DNA from 2 places in the Fervidobacterium changbaicum genome. Region 1 is predicted to be linked to the other one. Evidence: predicted binding sites of a transcription regulator. Region 1 holds the regulator's gene; the other holds the start of a gene.
The links. The regulator HrcA, encoded in region 1, represses chaperone genes, less so after heat shock. The targets are predictions, from matches to a motif close to ATTAGCACTCNNANNNTNNGAGTGCTAAT.
Positions count from the first base shown of each region.

Region 1 (11,140 bases):
CAAAAAGAAATCAATAGTTGCGGACGAGCGAGGAACAACCAGGGACGCGGTCGTTGACCGCGTCGTCTATTTTGACAAAACGTTCCAGCTTGTTGATACGTGCGGAATCTTTGAAGGAAAAGAAGACGAGATCTACGAAAAGAGTAGAGAATTCACGCTCAAGGCTCTGCAAGAAAGCGATTTGATACTCTTTGTGGTAGACGGAAAGAATGGACTTTCTTCCGAAGATCATACTATCGCCGATATGCTTAGAAAATCTGGGGTAGACGTTATCTTAGTAGCTAACAAATCAGAGAGCGAAAAGAACTACTCAAAGGTTTATCCCGAGCTTTTCAGTTTGGGATTTGGTGAACCTTTCCCTGTTTCCGCAGAACAGAGCAAAAACCTCGACGAATTGGTAGAATTGATCATCTCAAAGCTTGAAGAGAAAGGATACGATTTGAGCAGTGCACCGAAGTTGGAGAATCTCATAAGAGTAGCAATCGTTGGTAGACCAAACGCTGGCAAGTCTTCCCTTTTCAATATGATCGTAAAGGAAGAGCGTGCACTTGTAACACCGATAGCAGGAACAACACGCGATACAATAGATGAGATCGTCAAAATCGGGGATAAAAACTACCTCTTTGTTGATACTGCTGGATTGAGGAAAAAGAGTAGAATTGAAGACTTCATAGAACGTGTGAGCACGTTCAGAACTATAGACGCAATAGAACGCTCCGATGTGGTAGTTTTAGTTATCGACTCGACGGAGGGTATAACAAGACAAGACCAGAGAATAGCAGGGCTTGCTGAGAAGAATGGTAAAGGCATCGTCGTTGTTTTCAACAAGTGGGACTTGATCAAACATGCGGATAAAAGGGTCAAAGATTTTATGGACCAGTTCAGCGAAAAATTGTATTTTGTTGACTTTGCACCTGTTGTCTTTACGAGTGCGATAAACCACGTGGGCTACAAGGAACTCGTAAGGTCTATAAACACCGCTTACGATTCACTACACAGAAGGGTACCAACAAGTGCTGTGAATGCCGCCATTCAAAGGATGATAGCCCGACCACCTCATGGACTGAAACTCTACTACGGATTACAAGTAGATATTCGACCACCAACGTTTTTATTCTTTGTGAATAAATTAGAAGTGCCTGAGAGTTTCCAAAACGCGATAAGAAAAACAATAAGAGAGCAGGTCGATCCGTTTACTGGTGCTCCGATATTTTTGAAATTCAAGGAGAGAGAATAAACTTATGGGTAACTCTGAGCCTTTATCAGACGAATTCTTAGGCGCACTTGAACAGATGCTGAATGAGGCAAAACAAACGGCGTGCCCGCCGTGTGTGAAGTGTGGTTGGTGTTGTAGGCACACCGTTTGTTACTACGGCGAATGGGACTATGAGAAAAACCAGTGCAAATACTTAACGGAAGATAACCTCTGCAGTAAATTCGAAGAGATAAACGCGTACGAAGAAGCTCAAAAACTTGAAATTAGGCTCTTTGGAAGCGGATGTTGTTTGAACTACGAAAATCCCGACAGATTGAAAATTTTGAATCAGATGGATACAAGCGATGGGAAGGTGTGAGAATGCTCAGGGTTGATCAGTTGAAAAGGAAAATTCTTATTCGTAATATTGTAATTGCGTTCTTAGTCACTGGCCTTGTTTTGGCCATTGCGCTGTTTTGGGTAAAGTTCTACAGCATGGAAAACTCAAAAGCGCATTTCGAAAAAATAGACCTATCGCTTCGAAATTTCCTTGAAACACTCAATACGGTGATTTCCCATCACGATGATGAGTTAGAAAATTACGTCAAGGCCAACCTTCAGATAGCTAAAACGCTTATTGAGAATCTAAATGAAAATGAAGCTTTAGAAAAAATAAACGAACAACTTTCAAGAGTTGTATTGAATAACATACCAAGTCTTTTTGTTGACTTAAACGTAGCTTTGATAAATGAAAAGGGAGACATTATAAGAGCTACAGGTTACCTATCAAACGTAGAAAACATCGGTTTTAAACCTAACGTTCTTCTTGCAGGTTCGTTGCCACATATCACCGGTTTCGTTCCCGGTACAGCTCGTATGGTAAAATACGTGTGGCTAAAACTTTCTGAGACAGACAACAGATATCTGCTTTTCACCTTCTACTTAAATCAAAAGTTGTACGATGGATTCATAAAGGGCTTGTCAGGACTTACAGCTGGAAATATCTTGGAGATTGCGATATATGTTGATTATGAGAACAGACTGGACACTTCTAAGAAGACACCCGATCAAGTGATTGCGAGAGGATTTACGCGACAGTACTTCAAGGCAGGTTGGTTACAAGATATTTATTATAAAGCATATGATTTCTCTTCTTACGGAGAAATTAAAATTCCGATCTATCTAAAAGTGGTTTTTGATTTCAGAAAAATCTTGTTTTATGTTCTTACATTCATGCTTACACTTGTTGTAAGTGTCACTGTTTTCACGATCCTTTCCACTAACGCAACCGTAAAGCCATTTGCCTCAGATATGAGTAAGTTATCGATTGCCGTAAGAGAAATTGGAAATACGGGTACCCTACCACCAGCTGGTAATTTTAACCTGGTTGAGACACAGGAGTTTTACGAAACATTGTCAGCGATACTCCAAGAGCTTAGCGCAACAATGGAAGAGCTCGAAGCAACTAATGAAGAACTAATGCGTTCCTACGACGAGCTAAGGCTCAAGAGCGAAGAATTCAGAAGGTTATTGGTCAGCATTTCTGAAAAATTAGCTGTTATAGCTGAAGGATACGACGAAAACACTGGTCAACACATCTATAGAGTTAAGCGACTCTCAAAATTGCTTGCAGAAAAATTAGGCTTAGCCGATGAGAAGATCGAAGATGTGGACATGTTTGCCAGCTTGCACGATATTGGTAAGATCTTCATACCGAAAGAGATACTGCTCAAACCGGGAAAATTGACACCAGAAGAATGGGAAGAGATGAAAAAACATACTGTTTACGCAAAAAGGATATTGGATGTACCCGGATTTGAAACCGCGTTGAACATCGCACTGTACCACCACGAAAATCATGATGGCTCCGGTTATCCCTTTGGTTTGGTTGGAGAGGAAATACCAATCGAAGCGCAAATTGTCAAGATTGTGGACATATACGATGCATTGCGCTCCGATAGGCCATATAAAAAAGGTATGTCGCACGAAGAAGCACTGAGGATCATCCTCGATGGAGATGGAAGAACTTCCCCGGAGCACTTTTCACCGAAAGTGCTTGATATATTTAAAGAACATCATGAGGAGATTCGAAAAATTTGGGAGGAATTGAAATAGTTTTCTTTCGGTTTATTCTTTAACCCTTTTCCAAAAATCTTTTTCTTTCTCCATTTCCGCAACTGCTTCGTATATAAGTGATTCAGCGGTCGAATCACCGCTTATGTTGTGTTTGACAAAACCTACATAGACATTGCACATGAGTCCTTCATCTGTTATTAAATCACCTATCCTTCGTCTGAAGTGTTCTGCGAAGAACACACCATATTTGTAAAGGACAACAGCGTATGTACTACCTGCCACGTGGATCACAAAATCTCCCATTTTTGTCTCTTCGTTTAATATCTTCTCCAGCTTTTCTTTTTCTTGTTCGCACGTCTTTCCTTCAAATTCCACACAAACAACACCGAGCAGATGATTTTCTCTTTTTGAAAGTTCCATGTATTTTTTCAGTATCTCAGTTCCTATACCGTAAGTATAAATACCTCTTGTTTCATCGATTACTTGCTGGGCAAGTGCTTGCTTATTTAATTCAAGTGCTTGTTCGTAGCGCTGTTTTTGAACTTTTAACATGTTTTTGAAAATCAGTATGCTTGTTATGTAGATACCAGCAAAGATGAAAATCATATATGTTTCTAAACCTAAAGTCGTTCTATTAACCTGCGTTCTAAAATACGAGTTGAAGAGATCATCCAACTCACCAGAGGATTTCATTAATGCTATCGTTTTGTCGATCTTCTCCAACACATCTTTATTGGCGATTTCCGAACCTCTGCGTATTGCGTATTTAAGTTGAACAGGGCTGAAAACTAAAGATGTGGCTCTCACTCTCGGATACTTACTGCTGTTGACAAGATACGATAGTCTGCTAACCACTCCAGCAATCGCGATACCATCGTTCACAGCTTTTATTACGCTCTCGTATGTATCGAATCCTACGTAATTCGGCCGTACATCAAACGACTGGGCTATTTCCAGAAATTTCTGATAGTATATATCCCCACGATTAACAGCTACTGCTCTTCCATCCAATTCGCTGATATCGTTGAGCGTTTTAAAACTAACAAGCACACCCCAATTCATCAACACGGGTTCTTTGTTAAACGAATACAATTTCTCTCGCTCAGGAGTATGCGCAACGCAAACTACCATATCTATGTAACCTTTATTCAGCTGCTGCATAAGGTCTGCAAATTCACCAAAAATAAATTCTACGTCATAACTACTCAAAATGCCAGACTTCCTAAGTACGTCTATAAACAATCCTTTTGGTTTGCCGTTATCGTTGAAGGTCAGCGGATAGTTATCGTAGTAACCTATCTTTATCGCAGAGAACAAAATCGATGGCAGTAAACACACCGATAACAAAATGAGAACTAACTTTGCCAAGAACTTTTTCTTTTCGACAATCACATGTTCACCTCCGACTCCTTCCGACTTCTAAGAACAAGTTAAATTAGTTCTTACTTGTAGGTTATTTTAGCACAATTATACCATAACAGCAAAGTCATTTTCCAACTAATTGGAATTAACTTCGCTCAACTCTTGACTAAACAAAAATATATGATAAAATTCGAGTGCGTAAATTTGGAAAAGTACCCCAATCCACACGCCAACCCGTTTCCCACCTCGGTGCCTTGCAAAATTGAGAATTTAAAGACCATGTGCAAGGTCGGTGGGTCAAGGGGGCGGAGGATAAAACCAAATCATGGAGGTGTAGGTATGCCAGTGGTAACTATGAAACAGCTCTTGGAAGCAGGTGTTCACTTTGGACACAGGACGCAAAGATGGAACCCAAAGATGAAGCCGTACATTTACGGTGCAAGGAAAGGTATTTACATCATCGACCTTCAGAAAACAGTTAAACTACTCGACGAAGCTTACGATTTTGTAAGAGATGTCGCGAGCAAGGGTGGAACGATCCTTTTTGTCGGAACGAAAAAACAAGCACAGCAAGTAGTTAAGAACGAGGCCGAAAGATGCGGAGGATTCTACGTTAACAACAGATGGCTCGGCGGACTTCTTACAAACTTCTCCACAATCCAGTCGAGAATTCAGAAACTCATCGAACTCGAGGAAATGGAAGCAAACGGTGAACTCGACAAGCTGCCAAAGAAGGAACAGAGTAAACTCAGAAAAAAGCTCGAAAAACTCAGAAAGAACCTCGGTGGCGTGAAGAACATGAAGAGTTTACCAGATGTTATCTTCATAGTCGACCCGAGAAAAGAAAAGATCGCCGTTGAGGAAGCCAACCACCTCAAAATTCCAATAGTTGCAATGGTTGACACCAACTGCGACCCTGATCCAATCGACTACGTGATCCCATCGAATGACGATGCAATAAGAGCTATTGCACTCATCGCTGGTAAAATAGCCGATGCATACCTCGAAGGTCGCGAAGGGGTACCATACTCAACAGAAGAAGCAATGCCTGCAACAGTTGAAACAGAAGAAATCGAAATTAATATCCCAGAAAACCTTGACGAAGAAGAAATATAAGAGCTGTAATTTAAAACGAAGCCCTCGGAAAAAACCGAGGGCTTTTTAATTCATTTGATTTATACCGTTGTCAGTGCATTTCTTTACTTTTCAAATAGGAGTTAGCCACAAGTGATACGAGTATTAAAACCATTCCAAGTATCTGCAATGCCGCAATCTTCTCATGTCTGATGACACTACCAGCAATTACTGAAATCACCGTTGTCAAATTCGAAAAAAGTGAAGAGACCGTTGGCGGAACTTTGCTGAGCATGAAATTCACCAAAAAGAACGCAACTGTTGAAGAAAGCACACCAAGGTACAATGCTCCCATTATAACAGCCGGATGGAGTGTTACCTTGAACTGACCTGTGAAGATACTCACCAAAAAGAAGAACACAAAACCCGTTATCATCATGAAGAACGTCGTCTCCACAGGTGTGAACTGTGCAGACAACTTCCTCGAGAAGATATTGTAAAGAGCTGCAGAAAGCACAGCACCTAAGATCAAGAGCTTTCCGACAAGCGCTCCTTGCTCAAAACCACCACTCGCAACGATAAGAAAGACACCAAAAAAGCTCAGAAAAGCGAACAGAAATTGGTACCACTTTATTCTTTCCTTCAATAGCAAAGGACTTAGAACGGTAATTACAATCGGAATCAAAGCGATCAACATCCCTGCTTCCGAAGAAGTCGCAAATCTTAACCCGTTTGTTTCAAAAACAAAGTACAGAATCGGTTGAAATAAAGCCACCTTCCACAATTTCCAATATGGCTTTTTTGACAACCTGATAACTCCAACACCAACGAGCAAAAGCATAACGATACTTGCCACTGCAAACCTGTAAGCTAAGAACGTGTAGACGTTGATGTGCTGTATGCTGTTTTTGGTAAAAAGAAAAGACAATCCAAATATAGCAGAAACAGCTACTCCAGATATATAAACCTTCCAGTTCACAGGGACCACCTCATCTTCATCGATAAGAAAGTTCGCATTCCGCACAATTTTATGTCTCTATTTTATCAAAAATAATCCTTTCATCAAGAAGAGTTTTATGTAACAAAAATCCGAACAACACCGTATTGTAAGCTCTCAAGAAATTGACAAATCGACAAATCTGTGGTAATATATTAGCAGACTTGGATGTTGATTGCTAATAAGTTTGATAATAATAGAACAGCAAGAATGGATATACAAAAAAGCGAGGTGATAGTTAAGTATGCTCGGAAACGATATCACCGAAAGGCAGAAGAAAGTTCTCTATTGTATCGTTCAAGAGTACATCAATACCAAAACCCCAGTGAGTTCAAAAAGGGTTTTGGAAAGTGCTACGATTGAAAGGTCTGGTGCCACTATCAGAAACGACATGAATCGGTTGATGAGAACAGGCTATATATACCAGCCGCACACATCAGCTGGTCGTGTCCCAACGGACAAAGGTCTCAGGTTTTATGTAAACGAACTTAGGAAAATTAGAGAAGAAATAAAATCAAAGAGCACACACGTCGAAGTTGCGGCACGTTTCCCTATCGGTGATATGGAAAAGGTCCTTACAGGTGCCGCAAAACTTTTAAGTTCTTCAACAAAAGGTATGGTTGTCATCGAAAAACCGAGTCCGTTAACTTTAAGGATAAAAAGGATAGTTGTCACACCTGTAAGCAAGAATTTCTCGATCGCGAATATAATAACATCGCTTGGTCTAAGCTCATCAATCCCGATCCAACACAGTGAACTCGACGAGACGGAAAAAATAGAAGAAATGCTCAACAAAGTAATGACAGGACTAACTTTGAACGAATTCAGGTCCAAGCTTAGGGATATTCTCGCTCGAATAAATAACTTGAGCAATTTAAACAACTTCAAAGAGAACGATTTCGGAACGCTCAGCCGAGGTTTCCTGGAAATAACTGAAAGACTATCAGTTGAGAGTTACGAAGATTACATAACAGAGGGACTACCAAACTTACTTTCAAATGAAAGAATCAACCTGAAGAAATTGCAGAACATCCTTGCATACGTCGCGTCGGACACATTCTACAAAGAACTCTTTGAGCTTGAAAACGATATATTCATCGGTAAAGAACACGGCCTTAGATTCTTGGAAGACTTCTCGGTAATGCTCGGTCAGTTTTATTCAGAAGATACACCTGTTGGGCGCGTTGCTGTCATCTTTGACAAATACGGGAGATATGACTTAGTCATCGACAGCTTTGAATTCATGCTCAACAGATTGAGTGAATACTTCACTGTTGTATCGAGAAATATCTAAAATCAATCCAGATAAGAAGGAGGTTGAGACCATGTGTGAAGAAAAGAAAATAAACGAAATGAAAGAAATGCAAAACAATAATTCGCAAAATTTAAATGAGATAAAGGAGAACGAAGAGATGAATCAGAACGGATTATTCGAGGAAAACAAGCAGTTAAAGGAGAAAATAGCCGAACTTGAAAACCAACTAAAAGAAATCCAGAATGCAGCACGCATAATCAAAGCAACGTTTGAAAACTACAAATTGGACGTCGACAGGCAGCTGAAAGATGCCTCAAAGTCAACCGCACTTCGCATCATCAAAGCACTTATACCAATTTTAGATGACTTCAAGAGGGCTTTTAAGTACTACGAATCCGATAATGACCTGGAAAAGTTCAAACTTGGAGTAGAGAAGATATATGAAAAACTCTTGAAGACCTTGGAGAACGAAGGATTAAGGGTTATAGACGCAACAGGTAAATTCGACCCGTTCAACCATGAAGCCTTTGAGAAAGAAGAACGCGATGATGTTGAAGAATACACAATCCTTGAAGTTATTGAAGACGGTTACACATTCAACGGACAGGTTGTAAAACCAACGAAAGTGCGCGTTGCTGTAAAACCAAGGAAGAAGGCAGAAACATCTGAGAACATGACAGAGAACAAGCAAGAGAATGAGCAATAAAAAATGACAAGCAGAGGTGATACAATATGCCAGCAAGAAAAGATTACTACGAAATACTTGGCGTGCCAAGAAATGCATCAGAAGATGAGATAAAGGCGGCTTACAAGAAGCTTGTTAAAGAGTGGCATCCAGATAGGCATACGGGAGATAAGAAAAAGGAAGCCGAGCAAAGATTTAAAGAGATACAGGAAGCTTACGAGGTGCTGAGCGACCCACAGAAACGTGCAATGTACGATAAGTTTGGATACGTAGGTGAAGGTGGCTATGTTTACGAGCCGTCCGGTAGGGGTAACGGATTTGGATTTGAAGATATAAGTGATATCTTCAGGGACTTCTTAAATGATGATATATTCAACATATTCTTTGGAGGGCATAGAACAAGTACATCGCAAACGCAACGAACAACAGGTGGTAGAAGGTATGCCAAAAGAGGAGAGGATATAAACCTTGAAGTGACCATTTCAGAAGCTGACGTCTTTACTGGAAGAGATGTAACCGTTGAGTACGACAGGTATGAATTGTGCGAGAACTGTAAGGGAGAAGGAGTAGAACCTGGAAGTAAATGGGTGACATGTTCGAAGTGCCATGGAACTGGCGTTGTTCGGGAAGAGAGAAGAACACCGTTCGGTGTGTTTATTAACCAATATACCTGTGACGTCTGTGGTGGTAGCGGCACAATTCCGGGAGAAACCTGCCATGTGTGTAAAGGAGCAGGAAGAATTAGAAGAAAAACAAACGCAGTCGTGAACATCCCAGCAGGTGTAGAAGATGGAGCGGTTATCAGAATTCCGAGAAAAGGGAATGCTGGAACAAACGGTGGAGATTACGGAGATTTGTATGTCCACGTTAAAGTTAGAAAAACAAGCGACTACAAACGCGAAGGTGATGATATAATAGTAACTGTTCCCGTTGATTACATCAGTGCTATACTCGGTGGCATCGTATATGTTACATTGCCAAACGGCGAACGAGTTCCAGTGGAGATACCTGCGGGGACACAGCCCAACGAACGTATAGTTATCAAAGGCAAGGGCATTCCAAACGCAAGGACAGGTAGACGTGGCAATCTAATAGTAGAAGTGAAGGTCTCAATCCCAAGGAAAGTCTCATCAAAAGAGAGAAAACTCCTTGAAGAAATAGCCAAAGAAAGGGGCATAGAAATTTGAGACTTGACAGAGACAAACTAAATACTACGAGAAAGGCTTTAAAATATAGTAAATCACGTAGCAAGAAAGCGTTCAGAAATCGAGAGGCTCTTAATCCGCTAGGTTCTTCAACCCACTCCAGTGGGCCAGAGCCCAAAAAATCGCAAAGACATGCTAAATCAAAAACCTTGATTTCAATTACTCTGCTATTTTTAATTCTGGGGATTTTCGTTCTTAGTTTTGGATTCATTTTCTCACGCAGTTCGACGTTTTTGGCCTTTTTAAAAGGTATTTCCAGTTCAACTCAGCTAACCGCAAAAATTGACAAAGAGATAACAATCGACAAAGGTTTCGAATCACGGATATCAAGAGTTATTAGCACGCCTGATGGATTTGTAGGAATAGGTTCGACCATAGCTGATGAAAGTGAAAAATATCAAATACTTTTGACCAAAGTCGATGATGACGGTAACATCGTATGGGTTAAAACCTTCGGTGCTGAGAATGACGATCTCGGATACGATATCATTCAAACCGACGATGGTTTTTTTGTGCTCGGAACAACCTCTTCGAAAAGCTTAGGTACCAAAGGAAGATACGATGTTTTACTTTTGCGTTTAGACAAGAATGGAAACACTATTTGGCAAAAAACTTACGGGGGACCGGATTGGGACAGGGCATATCGAATGGTAAGAGCTGGGAACAACTTCGTATTTGTTGGCGATAACTATGCCAAGGGTAACGACGTAACAGAGAACTTCGGCGAACATGATTACTGGACTGTTATGTTCTCAAGTGATGGAAAAATCATCTGGGATAGAAGCTTCGGTGGTACACGCTGGGATAGAGCCTATGCCGTCGGCTATGATCCAATGAAAGGTCAAATACTCGTTGCCGGATCAAGTAATTCATTCACAGACGGAACAAGGTACGACGGGTACGTTGTTAGCTACAATTCGGCTGGACAGTTAATTTGGCAGACCGTCTTAACCAATTCACATACTCTCTGGCCTATGGACTTGTCTATCACAGAGAGAGCTATCTTTGTTTCCGGATACGTGTACGAAAATTTCAACGATGCTAACTCTGAAAGATTGGGAACCGAACGTGCATTCATCGCAAAGCTTACAATAAACGGTCAAGTGGAGTATATAAAAACATTTGGTGAGAACGTGAGAATCCATTCTGTGTTGAACAGTTTGCAAAGTGAAGGACAAAATGGAATAGATACGCTCTACTTTGCAGGTTATAAATACGATGGCGAAAAGAAACTCCCTTGGTACGGCCTTTTTGAATACGACAAAAGCTCAGGCAAGCTACAGGTCGTTGA
Region 1 covers NZ_CP026721.1:1,469,164-1,480,303, reverse strand. Annotated here, with positions in the region: gene der (ribosome biogenesis GTPase Der) at 1-1,237, shown strand, start outside; gene CBS1_RS06860 (hypothetical protein) at 1,242-1,574, shown strand; gene CBS1_RS06855 (HD-GYP domain-containing protein) at 1,577-3,310, shown strand; gene CBS1_RS06850 (transporter substrate-binding domain-containing protein) at 3,323-4,663, opposite strand; gene rpsB (30S ribosomal protein S2) at 4,973-5,749, shown strand; gene CBS1_RS06840 (DMT family transporter) at 5,820-6,686, opposite strand; gene hrcA (heat-inducible transcriptional repressor HrcA) at 6,949-7,998, shown strand; gene CBS1_RS06830 (nucleotide exchange factor GrpE) at 8,030-8,665, shown strand; gene dnaJ (molecular chaperone DnaJ) at 8,692-9,831, shown strand; gene CBS1_RS06820 (hypothetical protein) at 10,083-11,140, shown strand, end outside.

Region 2 (11,140 bases), 360 kb from region 1:
CAACCTCCAGCCACTTATCTTGTTGAATTTCTTCACTATCGAATTCACACTTTCCACCGGTTGCCTTTTGCTTTTCTCTTCTTTTCTCTCACATACGTCCACTACCAAGCTTCCTCTGTATCCTTTGTCTCCTATTACCTGTTTGCTTTCTATCGCTTTCTTCAAGCATCCACTTTTCTTTAGCTTTTCTCTCAACGATGTTAGTTCATGCTTGCTTCCTGGATGATACCATATGTCGTATACTACACCTTCTTTATCGCTCAACACCATCACTAAAACTTTGCAGCTTTTCAAATTCAATCTGTTTTTGATAAGGCACACTGTATAATTTCCTTCTTACCCAGAAACTTTTGCCTGACAGCCTTCTTATTTTATGTACTCTTGCTCTATTTGTACTTGCTACCGGCATTATTGTTCCATCAACTATCAGCCAATTTACCTTCCCTAACCTATCTTGTGCTTTATACCTCAGCTACTGCTGCAGTAACTTGTGTTCTCTTTGTGTTCGTTCTTTTCGAAAGATGTTTTATGATTTCACCTAATAGCCTTGCTACTTTGAATACTGGTGATGAGATAACGTATGAAAGCACATACAACGTAGCAATCTGGGCATCTGTTAGTTTGGGTTTTCTACCAGTACGGTTTTGCCCTTTCAAAACCTTCCTCTCAAACAGTTGGAATTCGTGAAAGATTGTGTGGTATAATTTTTCTAAGTACCTCCCTTGGGGTGATTTTTCGGTTCAGATATATTTTACTTTTCCCAAGGGAGGTTTTTACTACCTTTCTAATTTCTCACTCAACGTATTTGTTACTGAGTATTATATAATATAACTTTAAAGAAATGCAATAAGAAAAGTTCGTAAAACAAACTTTTAGTAGTTCCAATCTTACCTTTAAACAAAAAAGCCCATCCTGTGTCGGATGGGCTATATTTTTATTTCACATATCTTTTCCAATTTCTCATCTGTAAATGCGGATAATCCGGGAAATCCTTCCAACTTCCGCCCCACTCTATGCCTAAGCTCTGAGCTATTTTGCCACATTTGTTCCATAGCTGGTAATCATTCCAAACCGCTTTTCCATCGGTCAGTGGTACGAAATCGGCAGCTAAGCCGTGGCAGTGTGGGGAGTCTTTGAGCATCGTTACAACCTTGTTTTCGATTTCCTTAATCGGTCTTAATCCTGCCTTTCTTCTTGCTTGGTTCACCACTTCAAGAGGTGCCCTGCCTTGCAGATAGAGAGCGTACTGTTCTTCTTTGCTTCGGTACGTGTTGTAAATCAATACTTCTATATTTTCCATTCTGCACTTTTCAACAAACCGTTCGACAAGAATTCTAAATTCTGGCTTTAACTTTTGCAAACTCCTGTCCATGGTTTCACCCAAGAAGATGTATCTACCAATGCAAAAAGAAAAAGCCCGTCCACGTTCGGTATGGGACGGGCTTTTTGCTTTTTTGCGTACTAAATTTTCTCCAGCTCTGCTTTTAAACTTCTCAGTATTTCTTGGTAGTTTGCTTGTGCAGTTTCTACTTTGTCCATAAGCTTTTCCAATTCGCGCGTGAAGTTTTCGCTGACGAATTTGAATTTTTCTTTGTCTGAATTGAAGAACTGGTAGACCCTTTCTCCCAGTGGGGTTGGGAGCAAGAAACCATTTCTTTCTATCACATATCCTCGTTCAAGCAACCTACTCACGATTGTTGCGTACGTGGAAGGCCTGCCAAGTCCACGCTTTTTCATTTCTTCAACGAGCGAACCTTGTGTGAATGGATAGACCTTTGGAACCGCTCGAATGAATTTGTTGTTAGAAACGTCGATGCTTCCTTCCGGAACCTTCACAAGTTTTATCGGGAAGACTTTATTGAATCCTTCTTCTACAATATCTTCGTATACTTCCATCTCTTGCGTCTTGTTGACTACTTTGAATGTAACGTCGTAACCTTTTAGGATAACGTTCTTCATTTGAGAAGCGATGAAACGCTTGAATATGAGGTCGTAGATAGCAATGTGGTCTTTTGTGAATCCTTCAAGTTCGCCAGAATAAATCATGGATTTGATATCTTCAATATCCAAGGCTCTTGTTGGCCTGATACATTCGTGTGCGCCACCTTCGCCCCAAGTTCTTGGCTTGAAGAATGTTTCACCGAAGTTTTCTGAAATGTACTCTCGTGCGACGTTGATACCAAAGTCGGAAACGCGTGTTGAATCTGTTCTGTGGTATGTTATAAATCCGCGTTCAAAGAGGTCTTGTAGCACTTCCATCGTTCTGGAGACCGAGAGTCTGTATTTTTCCGATGCATCTTTCAAAATCACGTCTGTTGTGTAGGGAGGTAGAGGTGCTTTATCAATTGTTTTTTCTTCACCTTTTATTACTTCAGCTGTTTTTATTTCGTTATAGAACCTTTCAGCTTCTTCTTTGTTTTCGAATTCAAATTTCAACTCTAATCCGTCTTTTGAAATTGTCACGAGATATTTTTTCTGCTGACTTTCTTTTGCTCGTTCTATCACCCATCCAAGGACAGGAGTCTGAACCCTTCCAGCTGACAGGTTGCTGCGTCCAAATGTTTTTTGGAGCAGTTGGGATAGTTCAAATCCGACCCACCTGTCCGATATTCGCCTGACAACCTGCGCTTTTACGAGGTCTTCATCGACGTCCCTATGCTCCCGCAGTGCGTTCAAAATCGCACGTTTTGTAACTTCATGAAATTCCATACGCTTTATATTCATCGCATACACACTGCACAAGTTTTTCAAATCCCACGAGATCTTTTCACCTTCGGTATCAGGGTCAGTTGCGATGAGTATCTGCTCAAATTCTTTGCTTGCCTCTCTGATTGCATCAACGATGTTTTCTTTCCCTTCGATGGTTTCGTATATAGGGACGTATTTAACACGGCCGTTGGATGCATTTTCTAATACTCCGAAATAACCTTCCTCTTTGTTTAGGTCGAATACATGCCCGAAGGACGCGGTGATGACAACGTATTTGTCTTCGGTTATCACTTCGTATAGTTCATGCCCTTCGAGGCTTCTGGAAATTGGCTTTCCAAAGAAGTTCGCAATGGTTCTTGCTTTGTGCGGTGATTCAACGATAACAAGCACAGGCTTCAAGAAGTCGTCTCGTCTGCCTTCTTTCTTCCTCACACGTTCTCTATCGCTGTTGATTTGTTCGATGATACTTTCCAAATCAACGCTTTGTGCATCTTTGAACACGACATCCGAGCTGAACCACCAGCGCAGTTTTCTGATGAGGTTGTTGAAGACTTTCTTGTCGTCCACAAGTAAGTAGCTCAAACCCTTCGAGATACCACCAACGAAGAGTCTTGAAGTACGGCCTGAGGCTTGGAGATAACCGGTGACGTCAGCCACCACCAGATACCACTTGCCATCCTCTTGCCTAAGTGAAATATCGTCAGCGGATTTTATCTTTGAAGCAACCTTTTCTGAAAGGATGAAATTCTTAATCTCTTCTCTCAGTTTCTCAACACGTTCTTTTGGCGGATTTGCAATATTCCCAAGTTTACTGAGCTCTTTCATCCACCTATCTACCGTTGGTGTCCAGTTTTCCAATTCTCTATCCCTTGCTATAAGAGGTCTTAGTGTGGAAAGAGCAAGGAGGATGTGCTTTACATTTCCTTCCAAGTCCAAGCTCACTACGATTTTCGGAACGCCGTAGAATACGGCGTACCGAATTATTTCTGGAAGGTCCAAACCTCGTGCTAATGGGTTTCTGTAAGAAGAGATGCCTATCAGCACTTGTATTTCTTTATTTTTGTACTTCTCCAATATTTCTTCCGAGAAATTTTCATAGCTTTCGCTTGTGATTCCAAATCTTTGGAAAAGTGCTTTTAATTCGTCAACTTTTTCTTTTCCGTAGTCCGAAGAAACAAAAACAAGCCCACCATCACCGAATTGCTTTATCTTTTCAACGAGTACGCTTTCCAATTTGGCTTGGTCTGGACCGACATGCTCGTAGATATCCTCTACGTTTCTTAAATAAAACACTGGCCTACCTACGTCGAATGCAAGAAGTTCTTTGAAGAGTTTTATCCTTTCTGATTTTGGATTGCTCGTAGCTGATGACACAACCATTACACCTTTCGCTTTCTTTGAAATTCTTCTCACTTGCTCTCTTAATGAGTTAATCTCTTCAGTATTTTCTTCTGTGATATTTCTTCTCATTCTAATGTATTTCATCGCCAATTCAATATCCCTTGGCTCAAAGCCAAGCAAATACAACGCTTTGTCTATGTTCTTCGCTGTCTTCAAAAATGAATCCACATCGTCGACGAAAATGAAGCTGAAATCTCTGGGGATAAGGTCGACATTTTTGTAAAGGAACATGGACGTAGTGACAAGGACTTTGAATTGGCCATTTGCAAGTCTTTCTTTATTCTGGTCCTTTTCTTTCTTCGACTCTTCTATTCCAATAACGAGCAAGTCTTTATCTGGAACTTTGCCTTTTAGTTTTTCATAGCTTTGCAAAAGCAAAAGCCTTGTAGGAAGGACGATGTACGATTTTTTGTTGTGCTTTGCAAAGTATATTGCGGAGGCAAAACCCCAGGATGTCTTACCAATGCCGGTTGGTGCAAGAAGTGCAAATGACCTTTTCAAAAGCAATTTTTTCGCCCAGAATTTTTGCAATTCCCATGGCTCAAATCCTACGTATTTTTTGAATGTCTCTTCCCATTCGGTGTACTCTTGGTTTAGGTTGCAGAACTCTTTCAACCCTTCCAGATTACTTAAACGGCAAAGGGCTCCCTTGCCATCTATTTCTTCGCTTAAACACTTTTCGCAAGGAAGCCCTTTAATTAACCTTATTGAAGATATGTCACCACTGCAGTTCGGACAGAGGTTTTTGAATACAGCTTCTAATGTCGCATTCATTGACTGATTGTCCGCCATTTTCACACCTTCACTCCCCAAGCGACAAACCTATGTTGTGTGCACCGAGCAGTGGTGTTATCGAAGCGATAATCACCTGACCAGAGAGGTTCGATATGAACTTCTCAAGAAGATGAGTATCAAGCACGTTGAATGGTTCGTCAAACAAGAAGACAGGTTCGTAGTGCTTTGTCTCTTCAATCAGTTTCTTGAACGCAAGCACTATTGAGAGGTAAAGCAAACGTTTCTGACCTTCGGAAGCATAGTGTCTTGCAAGAAGCTCTTTGTAGTACAGTAAATAATCATCCTGAGAATGCGGACCTATTGTTGTTACCTGCTCGGCTATGTCTTGGTCAATGTAATCCAAGAAATTCTTTCCTTTGAAATCACTTTTGTATTCTATCCTAAAGATTTTGTCCAAGTATTCTGAAAGTTCTTGAACCATCTGTTCTCTTTTTTCCACAATCTTGTCAGCCATAATCTGCAGATCTTTAGCTGTTTCAATCAAGTATTCTCTGTTAATCATCGAAGGATCTTGTTTTAGATATTCATTCCTTTCATCCAAAAGTTTTTCATATGCACGAAGAGTTTCGTAATAGTCCAGGTCAAGCAAAGAGAATATCTCGTCAAAGAATTCCCTTCTCTGAGCAGGACCGCCATCTACCATGGAGTAATCCCTGAAACTGAACGGGATAGCGATAAAGACTTCCTGAATATCCCTGAATCTTTTGACCTTCGAACCATCGAGGTAAGCAACCTTTTCCTTCTTGTCATCTTCTTGCACGTAGACGATCTCTATCGTGTGCTTTTCATCACCGCTGACTATCCTACCTTTAATCTCGAAGTGCTTCTCTCCCATCTTCAAAATTTGGTAATCTCTCGCGCCTCTGAAAGAGCGGGGGTTGGACAAATACGCAACGGCCTCCAAAACGGAGGTCTTACCTGAACCGTTAGGACCATAGATAACGTTTATCCCGTCACTGAATTGAACAGTATGCTCCGAAAAGTTCCTGAAGTTTTTCACCGTGAGTTCTTTGATAACCATCTTTTTCTTTTCCATCCCTGTCACCCCCATACTCGAAAGTTTATCCGCTTATTCATTCCGAAACATATTTTAGCATTTTTATTCAAAAATTCAAAATGCGCACGAAATCTTGAGTTCTAAGTCTCTCATAAATCCGTGCGCTCCAAACACTTAACTTTCAGACTCGAATGATTTTTGAGCAATCTGAAATATTTCTACACCAAGATTTTGAAGGTATATTACCAAAAACTTAACCAAAGTGTTGAATCCCAATAGCTTAGGATAAAGAGGAAAGATTAGAAAGGCTGGACTCCAAACTTTACAGTACGTTAGCAAGACTATTCACATGGCTCTTCAAACGTTTAAAAATACCGGGCATCTCTGCCCGGTGCTGTTTTTTATCTAGCAATTCTGCCTTGTTGATAGCCCATGCTCGTTCTGAATATGTATTGTAACAAGAGTCCATTTTGTGCATATTCATATGATGCGATTTTTACTCCTTGAATATACACTCCCGTCTGTATTCCGCCCATCTGTCCTTGACCTTCAACCATCCATCTAAGCCCTATTTCAGGTATGCTTAGTATTTCGCCTTTCAGTAACTGCGGATTTATGTAGTTTGGTCCTATTAAGTCCGTTCCCAATACCTTAGACCGAGAGCTTGTGTAGTTTGTGATAGCAGCGCTGTCGAATGAGTAGATTCCATCGGAGACTTGTTTGTCGAAATTTATATTGACCTGAAAGTAGGTCATTATCATCCCCGTCATTCCTTCGATTATCGCGCCTTGGTAAGTGTAATTATTTCTGAGAATTTCTTGCGAAAGTCGGGAAATTGGGAATTGGACATTCGTTATTTTTATCAAATCCAATTGTCCAACTGATGAGCTTGTACCGGAAGTGTTTTCAAGAAAACCACTTGAAACCAATACTCCTTCTTTGCTGAGAGTATAGTTGTATCTGGTAAATCCGTAATAATCTCCGCTTGCGTAGGCAAAGTAAAAACCACCGTCTGGTAAGTATCCTCCTTGGACTTCGACACCCACAGGTGAAACACGTGCGATTTGTGAGAGAAATTCAGCGAGCGATTCTAATTCAGCAAACTGGATTTGTGCAATCTGTGAACTGAAATCGATGTTCCCTCGAAGGTCAAATGTGATACGCCATTGCAAACCAGCAACAAATCCGCTATTTTTATCAATACCTACCACTATTTTTACGTTATATCCTTGCGTGCTGTATGCATCTACCCCTTTTGTACCTGTTCCTACCTGCTCTTGATATACGAAAACCGTTCCCACTTTAACCCAGTCGGGCGGTTTTGGAAATCTACCGTAGGCTTTGTAGTATTCTTGGATATAGAGTGGTAGTGGTTCAACGCTCTGAGCAAGCAAGCTTACTGCGACAAATAGGAAAATCAAAAGTACCGATATTTTTGCGACCTTCCCTACCATGCTCTCCACCTCCACGTACTTCAAAGTGGCTCTTCTAATCATTTAGACCAAATTTTTCTGCGAACCGTTCTTTGGGAACATGAAAAAGATAAAAGCCAGTGGCTTTTGACCACTGGCTCTGGAAAATGTTCAATTATTGAATTATTGTTCGGTAGTAGTTCCACCCTGAGCTTGCTGTTTGTAGAGGTACTCGCCTATCTTCATGCTTTCTCTCTGCAAGTCGTCGAATAGTATCTTGACTTTTGCGATGTCATCTCTGTTGATTGCATCTTTCAAGTCTCTAATGATTTCTTCGAGTCTGTTCTTTGTATCTTCTGGTATCTTGTCACTGTTTTCTTTGAGCACTTTTTCAATGTGGTATGCAAGGTCGTCTGCTTTGTTCTTGAGTTCGACTTCTTCACGTTTTCTTCTGTCTTGTTCTTCGTACATCTGAGCTTCTCTAATCATTCTTTCGATTTCATCACTGCTGAGCTGGTGTCTACCTGTGACAACCATCGATTGTTCTTTACCAGTTCCGAGGTCTTTTGCAGAAACGTGCACTATACCATCTGCGTCGATATCGAATGTGACTTCGATTTGTGGTACTCCTCTCGGTGCTGGTGGAATGCCTACGAGTTGGAAGCTGCCAAGGAATATGTTGTCCCTTGCCATTGCACGTTCACCTTGGTAGACTCTGACTTCAACGCTTGTCTGTCCGTCTTCAGCTGTTGTGAATATCTTGCTCTTTTTAACTGGTATGGTCGTGTTCCTTGGAATTATTGGCTCGAGCAATCCACCTTTGACTTCAACACCAAGTGTCAGCGGTGTAACGTCTACAAGCACAACGTCTTTGTCTTTTGCACCTTCTGTTCCAGCCAAAATGGCAGCCTGTATTGCAGCACCGATAGCAACTGCTTCGTCTGGGTTGACGCTCTTGTTCGGTTCTTTTCCGAAGATGTCCTTGATGAATTTCTGAACCATTGGAACTCTTGTCATACCACCGACAAGGATGATTTCATCGATGTCTTGTGGTGATAGTTTCGCATCGCTAAGCGCCCTTTCTATTGGTTCTCTTGTCTTTTCAACGAGGTCTCTTGTGAGCGATTCGAACATAGCTCTTGTAAGTTTCATTTCAAGGTGCAACGGACCTTCAGCCGTTGCTGTGATGTATGGCAAGCTTATGTCCGTTTCAAGTTTTGTAGAAAGCTCAATCTTTGCTTTTTCCGCAGCGTCTCTGATTCTTTGTAATGCCTGCTTGTCGTTTCTCAGGTCTACTCCGTGCTGTTTTTTGAACTCGTCGATTATGTAGTCCATTATCCTCTGGTCGAAGTCGTCACCACCAAGGTGGTTGTTACCGCTTGTTGCGATAACCTGAATAACACCTCCACCGATTTCCAGTATGGAAACGTCAAACGTACCTCCACCAAGGTCGTAGACAAGAACTTTTCTTTCGCCTTCCATCTTGTCAAGACCATATGCAAGTGCAGCAGCCGTTGGTTCGTTGATGATTCTGAGCACTTCCAGTCCAGCTATGATACCAGCCTCTTTTGTAGCTTGTCGCTGAGCGTCGTTGAAGTAAGCTGGACAAGTAATAACTGCCTTTTTAATTTCACCACCGAGGTACTCTTCTGCGTCTTTTTTGAGCTTTTTGAGTATGAGCGCACTGATTTCTTGTGGAGTGTACTCTTTGTCATCGATCCTCACCTTGTAGTCTGAACCCATCTTTCTTTTGATAGATTTTATAGTCCTGTCCGAGTTCAAAATGAGCTGACGTTTCGCAGGTTCACCGACAAGAATCTCTCCAGTTTTCGTAAACGAGACTATAGATGGTGTTGTTCTGCTACCTTCTGCGTTTGGAATGACCTCAACGGTTCCATCCGGTTTCATCCACGCAATGACCGAGTTGGTCGTTCCAAGGTCAATTCCAACAACAAACTCCTTCTTTGCCATATATATCCACCTCCGTTATATTTTTGTTTTCTTTTGCTTGGCAGTTATATTCTACCAGATTAGCACTCTTTTGTCAAGAGTGATAATTGAAATTTTTAAAAAATTCGTCCTGGGAATTTGGACGGTGTAAGTCGTTTGTACCTTTATTAATTAGGCGATCAGCCTATGTAGAACACTTTGTCTATTCGGTTTAGCCAACCGTTTAGATATCTTGGATTTTTGATGCCAAGCTGTTTGGCATGTTGTCGAAAGGCAAGTCTGAGCTGTTCAATTACCTGTGGGAACTCGGGATCGGAATCTCGTAGGATGATGAGTTTGCTTTTTGGTACTATAGAATAAGCAATGGAAAAGGCTTTGTTGCCAAAGAGAACACACATGTGCATGAGAGCAACCTGGAGTCTAACACTATGGTACTCATATAGTTTGTTTGGAACATAGTAGCGAACGTAAAGGATGTTGAAGGCGTCTTTCCTTGTAACTCTGAAGACGTCTATATCTGGGTTGTGCTTTGAAGAAATCCCATACTTTGTAAAACCACCCAGCTCATCAAAAGTGAGTTCGTCTCCTTCGTAGTCAACCACACTGTAGATTACGTATTCGACTGTTCTATCTCTTGCCAGTGCTTGTTTTATCCTTTCCAACTCTTCATGCATTTGGTTGTACCGTTCAAGTATTGTTGATGTGTCGTCTTGAATATCAGTTTCAAAATCAGTCTTGCTAGAAACAACGCTTTCTTCGGTTTCTTCAGAGGGACTTTCTGTTGATGAAATATACAGTGCAGCAGTGGCAAGCTCAGTAGGTTCGGCTTGGGCTTGCGAGGATTCGTTGTTTAGGAAGATTAAAATAATTGAAAAGATGATAATTAGGCTTCCTGTGATTATTGCATAAAAAAGGATATTTTCAAGCTTTTTGGAATCGCCCACTCTTTAACCTCCGAACATGCACAATTTGGAGTTTTTCAGTATTTAAGATTATACCATAACACGCAATGTTGGAAAAAACTGAACGATTCTTCCTCACACAAGGTCAAAAGTTATATAGGGCCACGTGGAGCAGCCATGTGACCCAAAAAACTACGAAAGAAGGCGATAGTATGTTGAACCGTGGCAAGTTTAAGGTTGTTTTTGGAGTTTTAGCTATTATTTTCGCTGTTGTCTTGGTGTTCTTTTCTTGTGTTCCTGTTACCCCGCCTTCTGCTTCCAAAGAGGTGGTCATCCAGACATCAAGGCACGGGCATATTACAAATGCGCACCTTGTGTATGCAAGAGATGGGTTAACAGGGACATGGACGAAGTTGACGGGAACGAACGGTGTCTACAAGTTCACCGTGAACGATCCAAAAGGTATCTATTCCATAGCTGTTGCAGAACCTGAGTTTGGCTATTCAGAAAAGACGGTCTACTTATTTCATGCAAAGCTCAGTGAGACTAACTTTATCCCCGTGGATGTTGGAAATCCAACTGATGAAGACGCTGCTACGTTGACCATTAACGTACCAGCTCAATATTCAGGAAAGCAACTGAGCGTGTTCTTTTCACATGAACACAGATTTCCCGAAGTAGAAGATGGAAAAGCAGTAGCTTTCGGATTGCCAAAAGCAAAAGGTGATTTAGTGATTTTTGTGGGTAGTCCGTGGAGTGATGAAGGTATAGAAAAAGTAGCGATCAAACGCAGTTTCATGCTTGATTCGGATAAGAGTTTGGATATTACGGAAGCTGACTTGAAAGTTATTGAACCTTTAGAACCTTTTGAAGGTATTTTTACGGACTGGCTCATCGGCGGAAATTGTTATGTTTTTGGTGGATACAAGATACCAAGTTCGTTGAAGAGCGATAAAGATCTGTATGTCTTCAGC
Region 2 covers NZ_CP026721.1:1,109,787-1,120,926, forward strand. Annotated here, with positions in the region: gene CBS1_RS05235 (hypothetical protein) at 1-270, opposite strand, end outside; gene CBS1_RS05240 (hypothetical protein) at 462-656, opposite strand; gene CBS1_RS05245 (M15 family metallopeptidase) at 935-1,372, opposite strand; gene rgy (reverse gyrase) at 1,462-4,902, opposite strand; gene recF (DNA replication/repair protein RecF) at 4,913-5,941, opposite strand; gene CBS1_RS05260 (hypothetical protein) at 6,304-7,356, opposite strand; gene dnaK (molecular chaperone DnaK) at 7,498-9,285, opposite strand; gene CBS1_RS05270 (lysozyme family protein) at 9,444-10,208, opposite strand; gene CBS1_RS05275 (hypothetical protein) at 10,379-11,140, shown strand, end outside.
Region 2: the regulator HrcA is predicted to act here: its motif matches at 9,344-9,372, upstream of dnaK (molecular chaperone DnaK).